Regions from separate parts of the Streptomyces pactum genome, predicted to be linked through region 3. Evidence: riboswitches for the same ligand, from Rfam matches in the RefSeq annotation. Region 3 holds a riboswitch; each other region holds the start of a gene.
The links. Region 3 has a riboswitch for cobalamin ahead of B1H29_RS12345 (ribonucleoside-diphosphate reductase subunit alpha). Riboswitches for the same ligand answer to the same signal wherever they lie in the genome.
Positions count from the first base shown of each region.

Region 1: it holds a riboswitch for cobalamin, as region 3 does, so the genes downstream of both, B1H29_RS02595 (ABC transporter substrate-binding protein) here and B1H29_RS12345 (ribonucleoside-diphosphate reductase subunit alpha) in region 3, are expected to answer to the same signal.
Region 2: it holds a riboswitch for cobalamin, as region 3 does, so the genes downstream of both, B1H29_RS09110 (energy-coupling factor ABC transporter permease) here and B1H29_RS12345 (ribonucleoside-diphosphate reductase subunit alpha) in region 3, are expected to answer to the same signal.
Region 4: it holds a riboswitch for cobalamin, as region 3 does, so the genes downstream of both, B1H29_RS28220 (cobalamin biosynthesis protein) here and B1H29_RS12345 (ribonucleoside-diphosphate reductase subunit alpha) in region 3, are expected to answer to the same signal.

Region 1 is NZ_CP019724.1:596,106-601,828, forward strand. Features, by position in the region: gene B1H29_RS02590 (FecCD family ABC transporter permease) at 1-685, opposite strand, end outside; gene B1H29_RS02595 (ABC transporter substrate-binding protein) at 712-1,788, opposite strand; cobalamin riboswitch at 1,852-2,037, opposite strand; gene B1H29_RS02600 (hypothetical protein) at 2,032-2,226, opposite strand; gene B1H29_RS02605 (BlaI/MecI/CopY family transcriptional regulator) at 2,269-2,655, opposite strand; gene B1H29_RS02610 (tetratricopeptide repeat protein) at 2,829-4,544, opposite strand; gene B1H29_RS02615 (lytic polysaccharide monooxygenase auxiliary activity family 9 protein) at 4,673-5,350, opposite strand; gene B1H29_RS02620 (DUF1996 domain-containing protein) at 5,644-5,723, opposite strand, start outside.
Region 2 is NZ_CP019724.1:2,205,747-2,211,469, forward strand. Features, by position in the region: gene B1H29_RS09095 (DUF7144 family membrane protein) at 1-206, opposite strand, end outside; gene B1H29_RS09100 (chloride channel protein) at 469-1,842, shown strand; gene B1H29_RS09105 (potassium channel family protein) at 1,929-2,426, shown strand; cobalamin riboswitch at 2,527-2,711, shown strand; gene B1H29_RS09110 (energy-coupling factor ABC transporter permease) at 2,742-3,449, shown strand; gene B1H29_RS09115 (energy-coupling factor ABC transporter substrate-binding protein) at 3,446-3,829, shown strand; gene cbiQ (cobalt ECF transporter T component CbiQ) at 3,830-4,579, shown strand; gene B1H29_RS09125 (ATP-binding cassette domain-containing protein) at 4,657-5,472, shown strand; gene B1H29_RS09130 (MFS transporter) at 5,500-5,723, opposite strand, start outside.
Region 3 is NZ_CP019724.1:3,065,553-3,071,275, reverse strand. Features, by position in the region: gene B1H29_RS12345 (ribonucleoside-diphosphate reductase subunit alpha) at 1-2,338, opposite strand, end outside; cobalamin riboswitch at 2,463-2,611, opposite strand; gene B1H29_RS12340 (GNAT family N-acetyltransferase) at 2,689-3,195, opposite strand; gene mctP (monocarboxylate uptake permease MctP) at 3,269-4,879, opposite strand; gene B1H29_RS12330 (DUF3311 domain-containing protein) at 4,876-5,133, opposite strand; gene B1H29_RS12325 (GntR family transcriptional regulator) at 5,292-5,723, opposite strand, start outside.
Region 4 is NZ_CP019724.1:6,577,938-6,583,660, reverse strand. Features, by position in the region: gene B1H29_RS28235 (class II aldolase/adducin family protein) at 1-461, opposite strand, end outside; gene B1H29_RS28230 (inorganic phosphate transporter) at 685-1,923, shown strand; gene B1H29_RS28225 (hypothetical protein) at 1,958-2,179, shown strand; cobalamin riboswitch at 2,339-2,477, shown strand; gene B1H29_RS28220 (cobalamin biosynthesis protein) at 2,578-3,543, shown strand; gene B1H29_RS28215 (cobyric acid synthase) at 3,540-5,048, shown strand; gene cobN (cobaltochelatase subunit CobN) at 5,045-5,723, shown strand, end outside.

The DNA.
Region 1 (5,723 bases), 2.5 Mb from region 3:
CGAAGGCGTCCAGCGTCCCGGCGTATCCGAGGCACACGGCCAGCACCACGGCCAGGGCCGCCGCCCCCGTCCACACGTCCGTCCAGTCAGCCCCGCCGAGCGAGCCGAGCAGCCAGAACAGTACGCCGCGGGTGGTCTCGGCGTCGGCCGCGGTCATCACGACGAACGAGGTGAGCGCGGAGAACATCTGCATGGCCGCCACGCCGGCGAGCACCACCCGGTCGGGGGTTCCGCCGAGGCTGTGGCTGAGCAGCATCACCAGCGCGAACGAGCACACGGCCCCGACGAACGCCCCGCCCGGCAGGGACAGGGCGCCGCCGCCCACACCGAGTACGACGACCAGGACGGCACCGGTCGAGGCGCCGGAGGAGACGCCCAGCACGAAGGGGTCGGCGAGCGGGTTGCGCAGCAGGGACTGGAGTACGGCGCCGCACACGGCGAGTCCGGCGCCGCACACCGCGGCGAGGAGGGTGCGGGGCAGCCGCAGGTTCCAGACGATGCCGTCGCGCAGGGGCGTGACGTCGACGCCGGGGCTGCCCCCGCCGAGGTGGGCGGCGACCACCGACCACACCTCGCCGACGCCGATGTCCGCCGGGCCGATGGTGACGGCGACGGCCACGGAGGCGCACAGGGCGAGGAGTCCGGCCGCCGCCCACGCCGGGTACGTGCGGCCGGTCGCGCGTATGCCGGGGGCCGCCCGGCCGGTGGACGTCACTTGGTGAGGCCGTACGCGCGCAACGCCGCCGCCACCTTCTCCACGCCCTCGACGGTGCGGATGGTGGGGTTCATGGCCTGCCCGCTGAGGAGCACGTAGCGCTTCTTCCTGACGGCGGTCATGTTCCTGGTGACGGGGTCGGACTCCAGGAACTCGATCTTCTTCGCGGCGGTCTCGGCCGATTGCGACCTGCGGGTGAGGTCGCCGATGACCAGGACGTCGGGGTCACGGTCGGCGACCGTCTCCCAGCCGATCTGCGGCCACTCCTCACGGGTGTCGTCCATGACGTTCCTCGCGCCGACCGCGCGGGTCATGACGCCGGGGGCGCCGCAACAGCCCGCCAGGTAGGGCGAGGTGGAGTTGGCGAACCAGTACATGAGGGTGACACCGGAGGCGTCGACGCCCGACGTGGCCTTCTCGACCCGGGCCTTCAGGTCGGCGACCAGTTCCTCGCCACGCTGCTCGACGTCGAAGATCCGGGCGAGGTCGCGGACTTCGCCGTAGACGGTGTCCATCGTCAGGGCCTTGCTGCGGACGCCGTCGCCGTCGCCGCCGTTGTCCTTGCCGGCGCAGTCGGACGGGGACAGGTAGGCCGGTACGCCGAGTTCGTCGAACTGCTCGCGCGTTGCCACGCCGCCGGGGCCGAGCGTGGAGGCGAAGGAGGCGGCGACGAAGTCGGGTTCGGCGTCCAGGACCTTCTCGAAGGAGGGCATGTCGTCGGCGAGTCTGGGCACGCCGGCGTTAGCCTTCTCCAGGCCCTTCATGACCGGGTCGGTCCAGGTGGCGGTGCCCGCCATCCGGTCGGCCAGGCCGAGCGACAGCAGGATCTCGGTGGTGCCCTGGTTGAGGGAGACCGCCCGCCGGGGCGGCGCGCCGACCTCCACCCGGTACCCGCAGTCGGTGACGGTGCGGGGGTAACCGGCGGCCTCGGCCGGTACGGCGGAGTCGGTGGTGGTCGCTGTGGAGCCGCACCCGGCCGCCAGCAGGGCGACGGAGACGAGCAGGGCCGGGCCGCGGGACGAGCGGCGGGAACGGAGCAGGCGTCGGGAGGCGGCGGGGCACGCTGCGGGCAAGGAAGATCCTCTGGCGTCGAGGGCTCATACGCGAAGCCCGTTCGTACGGTGCGGCCCGCGCCGTGCGCGGCGCGGGTGCCAGCAGGTCTTCGGACTCGGGATCGACCGGACGGAACGCCTTCCCGGACGGCTCCCGCCGTCCAGTGGCTCTTGTCCCGCCCGTCCCCCTCACCGCTGCGCGTCAGCTCCGGATTCGCACCGGATTCCCTGACCCACCAGGTGGGTTCGACTGGCTCCCGCAAGCTACCACAGGGTCACCACGCCTTCGGGGGCGGCCGACTGCCCGACCGCCCCCGGCGCCGCCCGGACGGTCTTCACGTTGCCGCGGACGACCTCGGCCGAGACGTTGACGGTGCAGGACTCGTCCGCACCGCGCAGGGGGTTGCCCGGCACCTCCGCGGTGCCGACCACCATCACCCCGATCGGCCATGCCGTCAACGGCAGAACCAGCGGCAGAAAGACGAAAACGGCCGTGCGGCGTCAGCCGTCCCCCGCCTCGGGCGCGTGCCCCAGCAGTTCGCGCAGCAGCCGCTCGTCGTCCGGGTCGAGGCCGATCACGAAGCTGGCCAGCACCGCTTCCCGGTCGCTCTCGGCGTCCAGCACCTTGCGCATCTTGCGCGCGGCCAGGCCCGCCTGGTCCGAGGCGGGTGTCCAGGCGAAGGACCGGCCCGCGCGCTCGCGGCCGACCGCGCCCTTCTCCAGCAGCCTGGTCAGGATCGTGATCACCGTGGTGTAGGCGAGGTCGCCGCCCAGGCGCTTCTGCACCCAGCCGGCCGTCGCGGGGCCGTCCGCCTCGCGCAGCGCCGACAGCACCAGCGCCTCCAGCTCGCCCTGCCCCCGCCGCCGCGGACGCCGGTGATCTGTCACGGCCCGTCTCCTTCCGCCGCAGTCCCTTGCCCGTCCGATGTCCGTCCGAGGCGACATCGTATAGAGGCGCCGGTCGTGCCGGTGCCACCCGGACCGGTCACCGGCGCTTCCGCGGGCGTGGCCGGCGGCGACGGCGAGCCGGGCCCGGTGTCCCGCGTCCGGTGTTGTGCCGGTCAGTGGTCCGTGGCGCAGCAGCCGCCCGCACCGCCGTCGGCCGGGGAGGTGTCGAGGCGGCAGAAGCAGGAAGCCTCGACGGGTACGTCGGCCAGGGCGGTGGCGAACTTCAACTGCTGTGCCACGATCCGCGCCTCCCCCGGCCTACCCAGCCGCACCAGGCACTCGTGGAGTCCGTGCAGGGCCCAGACGTTGCCGGGGTGCTGCAGGGGGCGGGGAAGGGTGTCGTCGAGCCCCAGGTCGGCCCGGTACACCGCCTCGGCCTCCGCGACCCGGCCCCGTTCCAGGAGCAGGGCGCCGTAGGCGTGCCGGGTGGGCTGCATCCAGCCCCACGGTTCGTCGTACGGGAGGTTGTCGTCCAGTTCGATCGACCGCTCCAGGGCGGCGAAGGCGGCGGTGTGGTCGCCCTTGCGGTACTCCAGTTCGCCGTCGAGCATGGCGGAGGCGACGGCGAGGATGTCGGCGCAGGTGTTGTTGAACAGCGTGCGCGTCCGCGGCACCCGGGCGACCGCCTCGCGGAACAGGAGGCGCTCGGCCTCCGCCTCGGCGATCCTGCCGGTGGCCGAGAGGGCGACCCCGCGGGCGTAGTGGAGCATCGCGGTCGTCACGCTGTACAGGCGCGGGTCGGCGGGCAGCGGCAGTCCGAGGATGTCCGCCCAGCGCCCGAACCGGATCAGGACGTGCACCCGCATGGCGACGAAGCCCTCCAGCCAGTCGGCCATCGGCGGGCTTTCGACGCGCAGCAGTTCCTCGGGGACGGACGCCTCGAGCTGTGCGGCGGTGTCCAGGGCGACCTGGTACTGGCCCAGGAACATCGCGCCGTAGATCCGGAAGTGGTAGTTGTGCGAGCGGTAGAGGGTGTAGAAGTTCATCGCCCCGGCCCGCGCTCGGTACTTCTCGTCGGCGGCGATCGCGGCGCTGTTGTCCGACACCACGCGCCGGTAGTCGCCGCACAGCACTTCGAGGTGCGACGGCATGTGGTTGAGGTGCCCGGCGTCGGGGACCAGGCCGCGCAGCCGGTCGGCGACGGTGAGGGCCGCCTCGGGAGTGGCCGACATCTCCATCAGGTGGATGTACAGGTGCAGGACACCGGGGTGCGCACGTCCGCCCTCGGTGCCCAGGGCCCGGTCGAGGACGTCCTTCGCCTCCAGGGTGCGGGCGCCCTCGGCGGGCCGTCCCGTGCGCAGGTCCCACAGTTGCCAGGGCGTCAGGTTCATCAGCGCGTCGGCGTAGAGGGCGGCCACGTCCAGGTCGTCCGGGGCGAGTTCCCGGACGGCACGCATGTTCTCGGCGTACGGCGCGTTCCACACCGAGCAGTCCTCGACGGCGCGCGCCTGCGGGTAGCGGGCGCGCAGGGCGCCGATCAGGGCGCGCTCGACCGGGGTGGCAGAGCGGGCCGCCTTCTCGTGGGCGAGTTCGACGGCGGCGTGGGTGCGGTCGACGGTCCGCGTCAGCTCCTCGGCGTCGAAGGCCTCCCACGGCTTGTTGTAGTTCGGGCCGAGGGCGTAGGCGATGCCCCAGTGGGCCATGGCGCAGTGCGGGTCGGCCGCGGCGGCGGCCTCGAAGCAGGCGACGGCCTCCTCGTGGTGGAAGGCGTACGTCCACACCAGTCCGCGGTCGAACCACCGCTGGGCCTCGGGGGACGAGGTCGTCACCGGGCGACCGTGGGTGCCGAGGTCGTAGTAGTCCCTGGGATGGTTCACGGGGTGGTTCATGGGGTCCATGAGGGGACCTATACCGCACGCCGGGGCGGCCAGAGGTACTTCGCGGGCCGGTCATACCAACCGGTGTCCCCGCCGGACGCTCGGCGCCCGGCGGGGGTGGGGGGACGGGAAGGGCGCGATCAGCCGAAGTCGACGTCGCTGCACAGGAAGTACGTCTGGTCCATGTGCGACGCCTGCCAGATCGTGTAGACGACGTGCCGGCCGCTCAGGCCCGAGGTACTCACCGGGATCTCGTAGTTCTGGCTCGGGCCGTAGCGGCCCGTGCTGGCGACCAGTTGGAGTGAGTCCCAGGTCAGGGGCTGGGTGGCGGGGTCGAAGCCCTGCCGGGTGACGTAGACCTTGAAGTAGTCGGCGCCGTGGCTGGCCTGGTCGTACAGCTTGACGGTGAAGTTGTCGGTGATGTCCGTGGTCTGCCAGGCGCCCACAGTGTCCAGGGAGTTGTAGCGGCCGCCCTCCGTGCGGCCGCCGCTGCAGAGCTGGCCGTCGGGGACGACGGCCTCGAAGTTGCCGGCGGAGCCGTTGCGGTACAGGCCGTTCCAGTTCCACATGGCGTTGGGGTTGTCCTGCCATGCCTGCCAGCACATGGGGTCTTCCTGGGCCATGGCGGGGTTCTGGAAGTCGTCGCCCCAGCGTTGCCAGCAGCCGTAGTTGCGGGAGGCCGGGTCGACGACAGAGCCGTGGGCGACGGCAGTGCCGCTCCACGGGATGAGGGTGAGCAGGGTCGCGGTCGCGGTCAGGGCGCCCAGGGTGAGGGTCGACGCCCGCCGGGTCTCCTTGTCGCGATCATGACAAGTCATGACGTCCTTCTTTCGCGTGGGGGGACAGCCATCATGGGTGGGCTCGAAGCGCCGATGGGAGCGCTCCCAAAAGCCTCTCGGGGAACAGGCTGCGCCCGGGTAAAGGGAATGGCAATAGTTGAAATGCGCCAGATGCCGTCCGGCGATGGCGCGTTCGATGCGGTCGTGACCGCGGGCGGGTAGGGCCTGGCCCTACCCGCCCGCGGTCAGAACGACGTCCTGCCGGCGTCATGCCGGCGTCACACCGAGGTCATGCGGCGTCCTGCCGGCGTCATACCGAGGTCATACCGGCGTCACAGCGAACGTCGCCTGGAGCGGATCAGCAGCACACAGCCGCCGGCGAAGAGGACGCCTCCGACCGCCGCGGGCCACA
Region 2 (5,723 bases), 860 kb from region 3:
CTGCCGACGCGGGCGTACACGTCGTCCTCGGCGATGGCCGCGATGCCCTGCAGGACGGCGAGGGCGCCGTTCAGCAGCATCAGTACGCCCGCGAAGACGACACCCCCGGTCACCCAGTCGCTGGTGCGGTCCGCCGATCGCGGGGGCCACGGGCCGTCGGCGCCGTGGGTCGGCCTGCCGGGAGAGGGTGCGGCGTGCTGGCTCATGAGCGGAGTCCTTTCTGCGTGTCCCCGTACGGGCCTGCGCCCACCGGCACCCCGGGGGCGCCGACAGGACACTCCGAGCCTGCGGGCACCCGACCCGCGCGGCCATGCGGGCCCGCCGGACGGGTGAACCGGGTGCGAGCGCGTCCCGCCGCCCGGTCACCGGGCACGGCATCGTGCGCGTGCGACCCTCCCCCGCCTCGCGTTTACTGAAGCGCACATGCGAACGCGCGCGACGTAGACGTAGGCGGACGGAGGAGGGCCCGTGACCTCTCGGCCCGAGCCGGCGAACGCGGTGCCGGCCCGGGCCGAGCAGTCCCTGCGGCGCACCCTGCTCGGCCCCGGCTATCTGCGGTTGTTGCTGCTGTGCGTGCTGCTGGGCGTGCCCATCGCGCTGGCCTGCTTCTTCTTCGTCGGTCTCCAGCACGAGTTCCAGCACTGGGTGTGGACGTCGCTGCCGGAGGCGGCCGGGTACGACGCCCCGCCCTGGTGGTGGCCGCTGCCCGCGCTGGTGCTGGCCGGGCTGGTCCTGGCGCCGATCGTGACCCGGTTGCCGGGTGGCGGCGGCCATCTGCCGGTGAACGGGCTGGGCGGCGCGCCCGTCGGCCCGCGCGCGCTGCCCGGCGCCGTCCTGGCGGCACTCGCCACGCTGCCGCTCGGTGTGGTGCTGGGCCCTGAGGCCCCGCTGATGGCCGTCGGCAGCGGGCTCGCCCTGCTGGCGGTGCGGCGGGCGGGGGCGGCCGGAGACCCGAGGGCGAGCGCGATCCTGGCGACGGCCGGCTCCACCGCGGCGATCTCCACCATCCTCGGCGGACCGGTGGCGGCGGCGGTGCTGCTCATCGAGGGGGCGGGCCTCGGCGGTGCGCAGTTGGTCGTCCTGCTGTTGCCCTGTCTGCTGGCCAGCGCGGCGGGCGCCGTGGTCTTCACCGGCTTCGGTCAGTGGACCGGCCTGAAGATCGGCGGGCTGGCCCTGCACGACGTGCCGCCGGGCGCCAACCCGGACGCGGGCGACTTCCTGTGGGGCGTGCCCACGGCGGCACTGATCGCCGTACTGGTCACGCTGGCCCGCGAGCTGGGCCACCGCACCGTCTCCTGGACACGGCACCGCACCGCCGTCCGCACCGTGGCCTGCGCCACGGCGGTCGGCGTCTGCATCGCCGCGTACGCTCTGATCACCGGGCGTTCCCCGGCGGAGGCGGCGCTGTCCGGACAGGCCACCCTCGCTCGGCTCGCCGCGGACCCGCACGCCTGGTCCGTGGGCGCGCTGGTCGCGCTCGTCGTCTGCAAGGGACTGGCCTGGGGCATCGCGCTGGGCAGCCTGCGCGGCGGCCCGATCTTCCCGGCCGTACTGCTGGGCACGGCGACGGCCATGGCCTGCTCCGGCCTCCCCGGCTTCGGCGCGACCCCGGCCCTCGCCCTCGGGATCTCCGCCGCGTCGGCCGCGGTGACCGGGTTGCCGCTGGCCAGCTCCGTGCTGGCGGTGCTGCTGGTCGGCGGGGACGCGTACGACCAGATGCCGCTGATCGTCACCGCGTCGGTCGTCGCCTTCGTCGTCGCCCAACTGGTGCACCGGACCGGACCGGACCGGAAACCGGGCCCGGGATCGGCATCGGGCCCGGCCACGGAGACGGCACGGTGACAAAGCGCCGGGCCGCAGCGGGGCGTACGGACCGCACAGGCCGCACAGGCCGCACCCGACCGCGTGCCGCCGCCTGGCGTGCGGCCCTGCCCTGGCTGGTGCGGGCCGGTATCGCGGCCGTCGTGGTCGTGGCCTACTTCCTGCTTCCCCTCGACCTTCTGGGCCCGCGGCGGCCCGTGCTGAGCTGGCTGCTGTTCGCCCTGCTGCTGACCGCCGTGGCGGCGCTGCTGCTCCGGCAGATCCGCCACGTCCTCCTCGAGCGCCCGGACACCCGGCCCGGTGTGGTCATCACCCTGCTGATCGTCCTGTCCGTGCACGTCTTCTCGGCCGCGTACTACGCCCTCGCCAAGCAGCCGGACGAGTTCACCGGCCTGCGCACCCGCGTCGACGCGCTGTACTTCACCGTGGTCACGCTCGCCACCGTCGGCTACGGGGACATCACGCCGCGGGGCCAGGCCGCGCGGGTCGTGACGGTGCTGCAGATCACCTACAGCTTCGTGTTCCTCACCGCCGCCGCCACCGCGCTGGCCCAGCGGATGCGCGACGTGGTGGTCCGGCGGACGGAGCGGGACCGGTCCGGCTGACGGGGCGTGGACCCGCAGGTGCCGCCGCGTCACCCTCCCGACTGGGCCTCCGGGCGCCGGCCGGCCCGGAGGCCCGCTTGTCACCACCCTTGAGGGAGCACTACTGTCGCCACGCCTTGGTGAACGGGAAATCCGGTGTGATGCCGGTGCGGCCCTCGCCACTGTGAATCGGGAAGTCCGGCTCCGGCCCTCACGGGCAGCCACTGGGTCCTCGTGACCCGGGAAGGCGGAGCACGGGCGGTGGTACCCGTAAGCCAGGAGACCGGCCAAGGCGCGTCGTCCATCCACGAGGTGCTGGAGAGGGTCTGCTGAGCCATGCACATAGCCGAGGGCTTTCTGCCACCGGCGCACGCGATCGCCTGGGGTGTCGCGTCCGCGCCGTTCGTCGTACACGGAGTACGTTCACTCACCCGTGAGGTCAGGGAGCATCCGGAGAGCACCTTGCTCCTCGGCGCCTCCGGGGCCTTCACGTTCGTCCTGTCGGCGCTGAAACTGCCGTCCGTCACCGGGAGTTGTTCGCACCCGACCGGAACCGGCCTGGGCGCCATCCTCTTCCGTCCGCCGGTCATGGCGGTGCTGGGCACCATCACCCTGCTCTTCCAGGCGCTGCTGCTGGCGCACGGCGGGCTGACCACGCTCGGCGCCAACGTCTTCTCGATGGCGGTCGTCGGCCCCTGGGCCGGGTACGGCGTCTACCGGCTGCTGCGCCGGTACGACGTGCCGCTGATGGTCACGGTGTTCTGCGGGGCGTTCGTCGCCGACCTGTCCACCTACTGCGTCACCAGCGTGCAGTTGGCGCTGGCGTTCCCGGACCCGGGCAGCGGGTTCCTGGGCGCGCTCGGCAAGTTCGGGTCCATCTTCGCCGTCACGCAGATCCCGCTCGCGGTGAGCGAGGGGCTGCTCACGGTGGTCGTGATGCGGCTGCTGGTGCAGTCCAGCAAGGGTGAACTCGCCCGGCTGGGCGTCCTGTCGGCCAAGTCCGGCAAGACCACGTCCGGTGAGCCGGAGGCGGTGGCCCGATGAGCCGCAACGCGAAGATCAACGCCCTGCTGCTGCTCGCGGTGGCCGTGCTCGCGGTGCTGCCCCTGGTACTGGGGCTCGGCGACCACAAGGAGGAGCCGTTCGCCGGCGCCGACGCCGAGGCGGAGACGGCGATCACGGAGATCGAGCCGGACTACGAGCCGTGGTTCTCACCCCTGTACGAGCCGCCGTCCGGGGAGATCGAGTCGGCGCTGTTCGCCGTGCAGGCCGCGATCGGCGCGGGAGTGCTGGCCTACTACTTCGGGCTGCGCCGGGGCCGTCGCCAGGGCGAGGAGCGGGCCGCGGCGGCGCTGCGGGACGCCCCCGCGGGCAGCTTGGCCGCGGGGACGTCCCCCGCGGGCGACGCCCCCACGGGCGACTGAGTGCTGCCGATCGACGCGGCGGCGCACAGCAGTCACTGGCGCCGCCGCCATCCCGTGGACAAGGCCGTGCTCGCACTGGGCCTGACCGTGCTCGCGATCTCGCTGCCGCCCTGGCCCGGGGCGGCGCTGGTCCTGGTGACGGCGCTCGCCGTGCTCCTCGGCCCGGCGCGGGTGCCCGGGCGCCGGCTGTGGCGGGCGTACCGCGTGCCGCTGGGCTTCTGCGTGACCGGCGCGCTGCCGCTGCTGGTGCGGGTCGGTGGCCCGGGCGGGTTCCTGACGGCGGCGGACGGCGGCCCGGTGCGCGCCGGTGAACTGCTGCTGCGTACCTCGGCGGCCTCCCTCGGGGTGCTGCTGTTCGCGTTCACCACGCCGATGTCCGACCTGCTGCCCCGCCTGGTGCGGGCCGGGGTGCCCGCGCCGGTCGTCGACGTGGCGCTGGTGACGTACCGCATGAGCTTCCTGCTGCTGGACTCCGTGCGCCGGGTCAGGGAGGCGCAGGCCTCGCGGCTGGGGCACACCACCCGGGCCGCCGCCTGGCGTTCGCTCGGCGGCCTGGGCGCGACGGCGTTCGTACGGGCCTTCGACCGGGCGGCGCGGCTCCAGACCGGACTGGCGGGGCGCGGCTACGACGGCACCCTGCGCGTCCTGGTGCCCGAGGCCCGCGTCTCGGTGCCCTTCACGGCGGCGAGCGTCGCGCTGCTGGCGGCGCTGGCCGCCCTCACCCTCGTACTGGAAGGGCCGTTGTCGTGAGCGAGTCGACGGAGACGGATTCGGCGGGATCGGCGGCGGGAGCCGAGTCGACGAAGGCGGCGGAGGCAGGGACGGCCCTGGTCGTGCTGCGGGGCGCGTCCTTCGCGTACGAGGAGGGGCCGGACGTGCTCGCCGGCCTGGACTTCACGGTGCGAGAGGGGCGCGCGCTCGCGCTGCTGGGCCGCAACGGCAGCGGCAAGACCACGCTGATGCGGCTGCTCAGCGGCGGACTCAGGCCGCGCACGGGGACGTTGTCGGTCGGCGGGGAGCCGGTGACGTACGACCGCAAGGGACTGACCCGGTTGCGGACCACGGTGCAGTTGGTGGTGCAGGACCCGGACGACCAGTTGTTCGCGGCGTCGGTGGCCCAGGACGTGTCCTTCGGCCCGCTGAACCTGGGCCTGTCCCACACGGAGGTCCGGTCCCGGGTCGGGGAGGCGCTCGCCGCCCTGGACATCACGGCGCTCGCCGACCGGCCCACCCACCTGCTGTCGTACGGGCAGCGCAAGCGGACCGCGATCGCCGGGGCCGTGGCGATGCGGCCCCGGGTGCTGATCCTGGACGAGCCGACCGCCGGACTGGACCCGGACGGCCAGGAACGGCTGCTCGCCACCCTCGACCGGCTCCGCGCGGGCGGCACCACCGTGGTGATGGCCACCCACGACGTCGACCTCGCCCTGCGCTGGTCCGACGACGCCGCCCTGCTCACCCCAGCCGGTGTGCACACCGGCCCGACGGCCCCGACCCTGGCCCGCACCGAACTGCTGCGGCAGGCCGGGCTGCGGCTGCCGTGGGGTGTCGCGGCGGCCCGGCTGCTGCGCGCCCAGGGTCTGCTGGCGGACTCGGCGGCGGGCCCCCGGACCGCGGAGGAGCTGGCCGCCCTGACCGACTGACGGGGTGCCGGGCAGGGCGGCTCGGGCTCACCGGGCCGAGTCGCTGTACTCCGCGTCCCGGGCCTCGGCCGGCTTCTCCGCCGCCCCCTGCCGGGTGCTGCGGCGGCCGGGGAGGACGGCGATGACGATCAGGGCACCTGCGGCCATGATGATCCCGCCGACCAGGCTGGTCGTGGCGACGCCGTGGGCGAAGGCCTGGTTCACGGCGTCGGCGAGGGCCTCGGCCTGCCGCGGTCCGGCGGCGGGGTTCG
Region 3 (5,723 bases):
CGTCGGGGTCCGGGGTGGCCTGCACGGGGACGATGGCTCGGGCGGCGGCGCGGGCGATGCGGGTCGCCGGGCGCGAGCGCAGGTAGTACGTGGTCTTCAGGCCCTGCTTCCAGGCGTACGCGTACATCGAGGAGAGCTTCCCGATGGTCGGCGTCTCCAGGAACAGGTTCAGGGACTGGGCCTGGTCGAGGTACGGGGTGCGGGCCGCGGCCATGTCGATCAGGCCGCGCTGCGGAATCTCCCAGGCGGTGCGGTACAGCGCGCGGACGTCCTCGGGGATCCAGGAGAAGCCCTGCACCGAGCCGCCCGCCTCGCGCAGCGCCTCGCGGGTGCGGGCGTCCCACACGCCGAGCCGCTTGAGGTCGTTCACCAGGTATGAGTTGACCTGGAGGAACTCGCCGGACAGTGTCTCGCGCTTGAACAGGTTGGACACCTGCGGCTCGATGCACTCGTAGGCGCCCGCGATGGAGGCGATGGTCGCGGTCGGCGCGATCGCGAGGAGCAGGGAGTTGCGCAGGCCGGTCGTGGCGATGCGCTCGCGCAGGGCCGCCCAGCGCTCCGGCCAGGTGGGCTCGACGCCGTAGTGGTCGGGGTGCAGCACGCCCCGGGCGGTGCGGGTCTTCTCCCAGGCCGGCAGCGGCCCGCTCCGCTCGGCGAGGTCGGCGGACGTCTCGTACGCGGCGAGCATGATCCGTTCGGCGACGCGGGTGGAGAGGGCCTTGGCCTCGGGCGAGTCGAAGGGCAGACGGAGCTGGAAGAAGACGTCCTGGAGGCCCATCGCGCCGAGGCCGACCGGGCGCCATCGGGCGTTGGAGCGGCCTGCCTGCTCGGTCGGGTAGAAGTTGATGTCGACGACCCGGTCCAGGAAGGTGACGGCGGTGCGGACGGTGGCGTCCAGGCGCTCCCAGTCGATGTCCTGCCCGGCGGGGTCCACGAAGGCGCCCAGGTTGACCGAGCCCAGGTTGCAGACCGCCGTCTCCCCGTCGTCCGTGACCTCCAGGATCTCCGTGCAGAGGTTGGAGGAGTGGATCACGTGACCGGGTTCCGCGGTCTGGTTGGCGGTGCGGTTGGCGGTGTCCTTGAAGGTCATCCAGCCGTTGCCGGTCTGCGCGAGGGTGCGCATCATGCGGCCGTACAGCTCACGGGCGGGAAGCGTCTTGCGGGCCAGCCCCGCCTCCTCCGCCTCGCGGTACGCCGCGTCGAACTCCGCGCCCCACAGGTCGGTCAGCCCGGGCACGTCGACGGGGGAGAACAGTGACCACTGCCCGTCGGCGTCCACCCGGCGCATGAACTCGTCGGGGATCCAGTGCGCCAGGTTCAGGTTGTGCGTGCGGCGGGCGTCCTCACCGGTGTTGTCCCGCAGCTCCAGGAACTCCTCGATGTCCGCGTGCCAGGTCTCCAGGTAGACCGCCGCCGCGCCCTTGCGCCGGCCGCCCTGGTTCACGGCGGCGACCGAGGCGTCCAGCGTCTTCAGGAACGGCACGATGCCGTTGGAGTGCCCGTTGGTGCCGCGGATCAGGGAACCCCGGGCGCGGACGCGGGAGTAGGCGATGCCGATGCCGCCGGCGTGCTTGGAGAGGCGGGCGACCTGGTGGAGGCGGTCGTAGAGGGAGTCCAGCTCGTCCTTGGGGGAGTCGAGGAGGTAGCAGGACGACATCTGGGCGTGCCGGGTGCCGGAGTTGAACAGGGTGGGGGAGGAGGGCAGGTAGTCGAGGCGGCTCATCAGCCCGTAGAGCGCGGCCACCTCGTCGAGGGACCGTACGGTGTCGTCCTCGGCGAGTCCGGCGGCGACGCGCAGCAGGAAGTGCTGGGGCGTCTCGACGACCTTGCGGGTGATCGGGTGCCGGAGCAGGTAGCGGCTGTGCAGGGTGCGCAGCCCGAAGTAGCCGAAGCGGTCGTCGGCGGCCGGGTCGATCAGCGCGTCCAGGCGGTCCGCGTGCAGCCGGACGAACTCGGCGGTGCGGTCGGCGATCAGGCCCTCGCGGTGACCGGTGGCGACCGACTCGGTGAAGGAGGTGACACCCTGCGAGGCGGCCTCGGCGCGGATGGCGACGGTCAGCAGCCGGGCGGCCAGCCTGGAGTAGACCGGGTCCTCCGAGATGAGCCCGGCCGCCGCCTCCGTGGCGAGCTCCCGCAGCTCCGTCCCGTCCGCACGGGCGGACCGGCCGCGCAGCGCGGCGGCGGCGACCCGGCCCGGGTCGGCGTCGGGGAGGTCGGCGGTCAGCTCGGTCAGGGTCCGCAGCAACGCGGCACCGGGCCCGTCGGGCTCCTCGGTCACCGGGACCGCTGAAGTCGTCACCGGGGTCGCTGAAACCGGGTCGGCTGGCGCGATGGTCACGTAGGGGCACTCCCTCGCTCGGCACGGGGCCTGGGGGAGGGCGGGGGCAGCTCACGAGCGCACGCGGCGTCGCGTCCACCGGCCCACTCCACGAGGCCCGGACGTCAGGCACCCGGACCGGGACGGTACGGGCGCACTGTCGGCAGGTCCTCGGACTGAAGCCCGTGCGCGCTCACGCGACCACACGGACACGCGAACACGCACAAGTACACCGTTGCGGGACAGTTCCGGATTCGCACCGGATTCCCCTGCGGCGACAGCGAGCATGAGCATACATCTTGTGCCGCGTTCGGTGAGCACCCCCAGATGTTGTGTCGTGGACGGAGCGCCGCGGAAAGGTCGCACTGGTGTCAGAGCGTCAGTTCATAGGTGAGAAGGGTGATGTCGTCGAGCTCGGGCAGCGGGTTCCAGTCGCGGTCGGGGGTGCGGACGAAGCCCATCCGTTCGTAGAGGCGATGGGCGGGGCGCATGGTGCGCTGGGTCGACAGCACGACCCGCGTGCAGCCCTCGACGGTCCGGGCCCGGTCGACGCAGGCCCGCACGAGGGCCTCGCCCACCCCGCGTCCGCGTGCCTCGCGGGCGACGGCGAGCATCCGTATCTCGGCCTCTTCGGGCCGGGCGATGTCGGCCATGGGGCCGCCGGACGGCACGAAGGTCACGCCGCCGAGCACCCGGCCCTCCGCCGCGGCGACCAGCACCTCGGCGGCGGCCGCCCGCTTGGTCACGTCCCTCAGCTCGCCGAGGTACGCGTCGCTCTCCCCGAAGTCGAGGAGACCGTCCCGCAGATAGGCCTGCGCGGTGATCTCACCGAGGGTCGCGTACTCGTCCGTCGCCGCCTGCCGGATCACGAAGTCCATGCCGCCGAGTGTGCCCGACGGGTACGACAACGGGCCGCCGGATTCGCCCGACGGCCCGCTGACGTGGAGCCGGCTAGTGCGACGTGCCCGCCGTGGCCGGCGGCAGCTCCACCTCGACGCCCGGGTCGCCCGCGTCCGCCGTGTAGTCGCCCGGCTTGGTCTCGTCGATGCCGTCGGGCGCCTTGACCGCCCTCATGACGAAGGTCAGGACCACGGTGACCAGGACGTTCAGCACGAAGGCGGTGAGGCCGATGTAGCCGATCTCCCCGATGCCCGGGATCTCCTTGGAGGAGCCGCCGAAGTGCTTCTGCGTCGGCGAGGCGACACCGTACGCGGCGACGGTGCCGTAGATCATGCCGACCGCCCAGCCGCCGAGCAGCGCCCAGCGGTGGAACCAGCGGGTGAACAGGCCGCCGACCAGGGCCGGGAAGGTCTGCAGGATCCAGATGCCGCCGAGCAACTGGAAGTTGATCGCGACCGTCTTGTCCATGCCGAGGACGAAGACCAGCGCGCCCACCTTCACCAGCAGGGACACCAGCTTGGAGACCTTCGTCTCCTGGGCCGGGGTGGCGTCCGGCCTGATGAAGTCCTTGTAGATGTTGCGGGTGAAGAGGTTCGCGGCCGCGATCGACATGATCGCCGCCGGGACCAGGGCGCCGATGCCGATCGCCGCGAAGGCCACGCCGGCGAACCAGTCCGGGAACATGTTCTCGAACAACTGGGGGATCGCCAACTGCCCGTTCTCCACCTTGACCCCGGCCGCGATCGCCATGAAGCCCAGCAGCGCGAGCAGGCCGAGCATCAGCGAGTACAGCGGCAGGATCGTGGTGTTGCGGCGGATCACCTCACGGCTGCGCGAGGACAGCGTCGCGGTGATCGAGTGCGGGTACATGAACAGCGCCAGCGCCGAGCCGAGCGCCAGCGTGGCGTACGTCCACTGGCCGCCGTGGTCCGGCACCAGCCCGCCCTTGCCGGACTCGGTGAACTTGTCGCTCGCCGAGGCGAAGATGTCGTCGAACCCGCCCAGCTTGATCGGGATGTAGATGATCGCCACCGCGATCACGATGTAGATCAGCGTGTCCTTCACGAACGCGATCAGCGCGGGCGCGCGCAGCCCCGACGAGTAGGTGTACGCCGCCAGCACACCGAAGGCGATCAGCAGGGGGAGGTCCTTGATGAACCAGTTGGTGTCCTTGCCGCCGCCGACCCCCATCACGTCCAGCACGGCCTGGATGCCGACCAACTGGAGTGCGATGTAGGGCATCGTCGCCAGGATGCCGGTGACGGCGACCGCCAGTGACAGCCCCTTCGAGCCGAACCGGCCGCGCACGAAGTCCGAGGTCGTCACGTACCCGTGTTTGTGGGAGACCGACCACAGCCGCGGCAGGAAGGTGAAGATCAGCGGGTAGACCAGGATCGTGTACGGCACCGCGAAGAAGCCGGCCGCGCCCGCCGCGTAGATCGCCGCGGGGACGGCCACGAAGGTGTACGCCGTGTACAGGTCGCCGCCGAGCAGGAACCAGGTGACCCAGGTGCCGAACGAGCGGCCGCCGAGGCCCCACTCGTCGAGGCTCTGGTCGTTCGCGGCACGGCGCCAGCGGGCGGCCAGGAAGCCCATGGCGGTGACGAGGACGAAGAAGAAGATGAAGACGGCGAGTGCGACGCCGTTCACGCCGTCGTTCACTTGGCCCCGCCTTCCCGGCGGGCGCGCTGGTCACGCTGCCAGAGCTGGTACGCGATCACCGTGAGCACGGTGGAGATGAGCACCCATGCCATCTGGTACCAGTAGAAGAACGGGATGCCGATGAAGGCCGGGTCCGTCTTCGCGTACGAACCGACCCACAGCATGGCGACGAACGGTGCGACAAGGCAGAGGCCGATGACGACGCGCACCGGCGTCACCACCGGCCCTCTGCTCACTTCTGGGGCTTGTGACATGCGGTGGCTCCGTCCCCTCGCTGATCACCTCGTGCAGTGCGCACGAAATGTAGGTGACGGTGTCGAGACAGCGGAAGCCCTCGTCCGCATATCGGTCCTCAACTGCAACTTCGCGGTCACGCGCGGGGGAGTTTGCCCGATACGCCCTACGGCCGGCGTCAGTCCTGGGGCCGCTTCAGCCGGGCCACGAACTTGTAGCGGTCGCCCCGGTACACCGAGCGCACCCACTCCACCGGCTGTCCCGTCCGGTCGAGCGAGTGCCGGGAGAGCATCAGCATGGGCAGGCCCACGTCGGTGCCGAGCAGGCCGGCCTCGCGCGGGGTGGCCAGGGAGGTCTCGATGGTCTCCTCGGCCTCGGCGAGATGGACGTCGTACACCTCGGCGAGCGCGGTGTACAGGGACGTGTACTTCACCAGGGACCGGCGCAGGGCCGGGAAGCGCTTGGCGCTGAGGTGGGTCGTCTCGATGGCCATCGGCTCGCCGTTGGCCATGCGCAGCCGCTCGATGCGCAGCACCCGTCCGCCGGCCGTGATGTCCAGCAGTCCGGCGAGCCGGTCGTCGGCGGTGATGTAGCCGATGTCCAGCAACTG
Region 4 (5,723 bases), 3.5 Mb from region 3:
AGGGCGTCGAGCATGTTGCGGGCCAGTTCGTCGGTGCCGTAGGCCGCGTAGGGGGCGACCCGGACGGGGCCGCCGAGGGCGGCGGTCATGTAGTGGACCGGCGGCAGTTCGGGGACCAGGAGCGAGACCGCCGTCGCGTGCACGGCGTGGGTGTGGACGACGGCGCGGGCGTCGGTGGCGCGGTACACGGCGAGGTGCATGGGCAGCTCGCTGGTGGGCACCAGCCGGCCGATCACCTGCCGTCCGTCGAGGTCGACGCCGGTGATGTCACCCGGGGCCAGACGGTCGTAGGGCACACCCGAAGGGGTGACCAGCACCGTGTCGCCCACCCGCACCGAGACGTTGCCGGAGGTGCCGACCACCAGCCCCTCCGCCACCGTCCGGCGAGCCGTCGCGACGAGTGCCTCCCAGGCCCCCTCCTCGTCGGCGCCGGCCACCGGTCCGACCCACGAATACGTCACAGTCACCGTCTCCCCTCGGGCAGTTCCACACCCTCACGTCCCGCCGTCGGCCGGCCTCGCGACGATCCTGCCAGGCACGTCTCCGGAGAGCATCGGGCCGGGCACACAGAGGGAGGCGGCGGCACCGGTTCCGGTCACCGTGGCGCCCTGCCCAGTTCATCTTCCGTTCACTCTGGTTACCTACGTTCGTCCAGCCAATGACCTCGAACGATTGCCTGGGTAAATGGAAAGCTTCTCGCTGATCCTCGCGATTGTGGTAGTAACCGCACTCGCGTTCGATTTCACGAACGGTTTCCACGACACCGCGAACGCGATGGCAACGACCATTTCGACCGGTGCGCTCAAGCCCAAGGTGGCGGTGGCGATGTCCGCCGTCCTCAACCTTGTCGGCGCCTTCCTCTCGGTGGAGGTCGCCAACACGATCTCCAAGGGTCTCGTCGACGAGACCGGCATCCGTCCCGAGGTCATCTTCGCCGCACTGGTCGGCGCGATCCTCTGGAACCTGCTGACCTGGCTGGTCGGCCTCCCGTCCAGCTCCTCGCACGCCCTCATGGGCGGCCTGATCGGTGCCGCGGTCGCTTCGGCGGGCGTCGGCGCGGTCAACGGCGACGCCCTCGTCACCAAGGTGCTGATCCCGGCGATCGCCGCCCCGCTCGTCGCGGGCGTCGCGGCGCTGCTCGGCGCACGGCTGACGTACAAGCTCGGCCGCAAGGCCGACGGCAAGGCCGCCGCGAAGGGCTACCGCGCCGGGCAGATCGCCTCCGCCGGCCTGGTCTCGCTGGCCCACGGCACCAACGACGCCCAGAAGACGATGGGCATCATCACCCTCGCCCTGATCGCCGGCGGCGCCCTCGCCCCCGACTCCGACCCGCCCATGTGGGTCATCCTGTCCGCGGGCATCGCCATCGCCCTCGGCACCTACCTCGGCGGCTGGCGCATCATCCGCACCATGGGCAAGGGCCTGACCGACCTCCAGCCGCAGCAGGGCTTCGCCGCCCAGACCAGCGCCGCCACGGTCATCCTCGCCTCCTCCCACCTCGGCTTCTCCCTCTCCACCACGCACTCGGTCTCCGGCGCGGTGATGGGCGCGGGCCTCGGCCGCAAGGGCGGCGTGGTGCGCTGGTCCACGGCCACCCGGATGTTCGTCGCCTGGGGCCTGACCCTGCCGGCCGCGGCCCTGGTCGCCGCGCTCGCCGAGTGGGTGTGCGGCCTGGGCGACTGGGGCACCGCCCTCGTCGCGGTCTTCCTGGTCGCCTCCAGCGCCGCCATCTGGAAGCTCTCCCGGCGCGAGGTCGTCGACCACAACAACGTCGTCGACGAGCCCGAGCCGTCCGGTGTGGTGACCACGGCCATGGCCGCCGTCTCCCCGCCCCCGACGGGCGTGACCGAGGACCTGGCGGCGGCCGCCGCCCCGGGGCCCGGGTCCGGCTCCAAGGCCTCCTCGGCCACCACCTCCGTCTGATCCCGCGCCGCGGTACGAAGGAAAGCGAACCTCCATGAGCATCGACTGGGCAGCTCTCGGCTCCGTCTTCGGGGTCAGCCTCGTGGCCACCGTGGCCCTGGTGGGCCTGTTCACCCTCGGCATCGTCGGACTCTCCCGCCAGGAGCGGGCGACCGCCCAGGGCGGCTCCGCGGCCCTCGCGGTCACCGGCGCGTACGCCTGCTTCGCTGCCTGCGCGGCGGCGGTGGCGTACGGCATCTACCTGATCGTCGCCTGAGCGACCGCGCACACCACGCGCTCCCCTGAAGCGGGGCGCGGGACGGACTCGGACCGTCCCGCGCCCCGCTTCTTCTCGTGTTCTTCGCACGCCGGTGCACACCGCCCGCGTGTGGGCCTTCGCACACTCCCCCGTTGCAGGTCAACGCCAGGTTGACGGGTGTTCGCGGGCCGTGGTGGACTGCCGGAGCCAATGCGGCGGCAGGAGAGGAAGCCCGGTGCGAATCCGGCGCGGTCCCGCCACTGTGACCGGGGTGCAGACCCCGGGAGCCAGGAACTCTCACCGCCGGTCTCTTCCAACCAGGGCGCGGAAACCCTGAGTGAGGACATATCGCCATGCGCGGCCGCCGTTCCAGGTACACCAGCGACACGCTCCCCCGCCCCGCGGCCGGTTGAGCCGTGCGCGCCGAACGCGTCTTCGCGTACGGTGCCGCCGCCGGCCTTCTCGGTGACCTCCTCCTCGGCGATCCGCGCCGCGGACACCCGGTCGCCGCGTTCGGCCGTGCCGCCGGTGCCGTGGAACGGGTGCTGTGGCGGGACCACCGGGGCCGGGGTGCGCTGCACACCGCCGTGTGCGCCGGTGGCGCCGCCGCCCTGGGCACCGCCGCCGCCCGCGCCGTACGCCGCTCCCCCGCCGCCTCCGTCGCACTGACCGGCGCCGCCACCTGGGCCGTCGTCGGCGGCACCTCGCTCGCCCGCGAGGCCCTCGCCATCGGCCGGGCCCTGGACGCCGGGGACGTCGAGGCGGCCCGCGCACGGCTGCCGCACCTGTGCGGACGGGACCCGCAGGCACTGGACGCCGACGGGATCGCCCGGGCCGTCGTGGAGTCCGTCGCCGAGAACACCTCGGACGCGGTGGTGGGCGCCCTGGTGTGGGGCGCGGTCGGCGGAGTGCCCGGGCTGCTCGGCTTCCGGGCCGTGAACACCCTGGACGCCATGGTCGGCCACAAGTCCGCCAGGTACCGGCGGTACGGCTGGGCCTCGGCCCGGCTCGACGACCTCGCGGGCTGGCCGGGCGCCCGCCTGACCGCCGTCCTGGCCACCGTGGCCGGCGGCGATCCGCGCGGCGCCGTACGGGCCTGGCGCGCCGACGCCGTCCGGCACCCGAGCCCCAACGCCGGCCCCGTGGAGGCGTCCTTCGCGGGCGCCCTGGGCGTACGGCTCGGCGGGACGCTCTCCTACGGCGGGCGGGTGGAGCACCGCCCCGTCCTCAACGGGGCCGCGGGGCGCGCCGTCCGGGCCGCTTCCGGCGACATCGACCGGGCCGTCCGGCTCTCCCGGCGCGTGGGCTGGCTGGCGCTCGGCGTGTGCGCGGGCGCTCGGCTGCTCGCACGCGGGGCCCTCAGGAAGGGACGTACGTCATGAACGGTGGCCTTCTCGTCGCCGGAACCACCTCCGACGCCGGCAAGAGCGTCGTCACCGCCGGGATCTGCCGCTGGCTGGTGCGCCAGGGCGTCAAGGTCGCGCCCTTCAAGGCGCAGAACATGTCGCTGAACTCCTTCGTGACCCGCGAGGGCGCCGAGATCGGGCGGGCGCAGGCCATGCAGGCGCAAGCGTGCCGCGTGGAGCCCACCGCGCTGATGAACCCGGTGCTGCTCAAGCCGGGCGGTGAACGCAGCAGCCAGGTCGTGCTGCTCGGCAAGCCGGTCGGCGAGATGAGCGCCCGCGGCTACCACGGCGGGCGGCAGCGGCAGTTGCTCGGCACGGTGCTGGACTGCCTGGCCGAGCTGCGGGGCACGTATGACGCGGTGATCTGTGAGGGGGCGGGCAGTCCGGCCGAGATCAACCTGCGCCGGACCGACATCGTGAACATGGGGATCGCCCGGGGCGCCGGGCTCCCCGTCCTCGTCGTCGGCGACATCGACCGCGGGGGCGTCTTCGCCTCCTTCTTCGGCACGGTGGCGCTGCTGTCGCCCCAGGACCAGGCGCTGGTCGCCGGGTTCCTCGTCAACAAGTTCCGGGGCGACGTGTCGCTGCTGGAGCCCGGACTGGAGATGCTCCAGGGGCTCACCGGGCGGCGGACGTACGGTGTCCTGCCGTTCCGGCACGGGCTCGGCATCGACGAGGAGGACGGGCTGCGGGTCTCGCTCAGGGGGACGGTGCGGGAGTCGGTGGTGGCGCCGCCGGTCGGTGCGGAGGTGCTGCGGGTCGCCGTCTGCGCCGTCCCGTTGATGTCCAACTTCACGGACGTGGACGCGCTGGCCGCCGAACCCGGGGTCGTGGTGCGTTTCGTGGACCGGCCGGAGGAGCTCGCCGACGCCGATCTCGTCATCGTGCCGGGGACGCGCGGGACGGTCCGGGCGCTTCAGTGGCTGCGGGAGCGCGGGCTCGCGGACGCCCTCGCGCGCAGGGCCGCCGACGGCAGGCCCGTACTCGGCGTCTGCGGCGGGTTCCAGCTCCTCGGCGAGCACATCGAGGACGAGGTCGAGTCCCGCGCCGGGCACGTCGACGGGCTCGGGCTGCTCCCCGTGCGGGTGCGGTTCGCCCCCGAGAAGACCCTCACCCGGCCGGTGGGCGAGGCCCTCGGCGAGCGCGTCGAGGGGTACGAGATCCATCACGGGATCGCCGAAGTGACCGGTGGGGAGGCGTTCCTGGACGGCTGCCGGGTCGGACGGACCTGGGGCACGCACTGGCACGGTTCCCTGGAGTCGGACGGCTTCCGGCGGGCGTTCCTGCGCGAGGTGGCCGCCGCCGCGGGCCGCCGCTTCGTTCCGGCCCCCGACACCTCGTTCGCCGCGCTGCGCGAGGAGCAGCTCGACCGGCTCGGCGACCTGATCGAACACCACGCGGACACGGACGCGCTGTGGCGGCTCATCGAGTCCGGCGCGCCACAAGGACTGCCCTTCATTCCACCGGGAGCGCCCGCATGAGCACAGTGTTGTTGTTGTCGACCGCCGACACGGACCTGCTGGCGGCCCGCGCGTCGGACGCCGCCTACCGGATCGGCAACCCGACCCGGGTCGACGTACAGGAGGAGCTGCCGGGGCTCGTCGAGGGCGCGGACGTCGCCGTCGTACGCCTGCTGGGCGGCAAGCGCGCCTGGGAGGACGGGCTCGCCGCGCTCAAGGCCGCCGGCATCCCGACCGTCCTGCTGGGCGGCGAGAGCGTGCCGGACGCGGAGCTGATGGCGGAGTCGTCGGTGCCGGCCGGGGTGGTGGCGGAGGCGCTGCGCTACCTGGTCGAGGGCGGGCCCGCCAACCTCACCCAGCTCGCCCGGTTCCTCTCCGACACCGTGCTGCTGACCGGCGAGGGCTTCGACGAGCCGGAGAAGATGCCGGAGTTCGGCGTCCACGGCTCCCGTGCCGTCGTGGCGGGCCGCCCGACGGTCGGCGTGCTCTTCTACCGCGCCCACCAGCTCAGCGGCAACACCGCCTTCGTCGACACGCTGTGCGAGGCGATCGAGGCGCACGGCGCCAACGCCCTGCCCGTGTACTGCGGTTCGCTGCGCGGCGCGGACCCGGGGCTGTACGAGCTGCTGGGCCGGGCCGACGCCCTGGTCGCCACCGTCCTCGCGGCGGGCGGCACGCACGCCTCGCAGGCGTCGG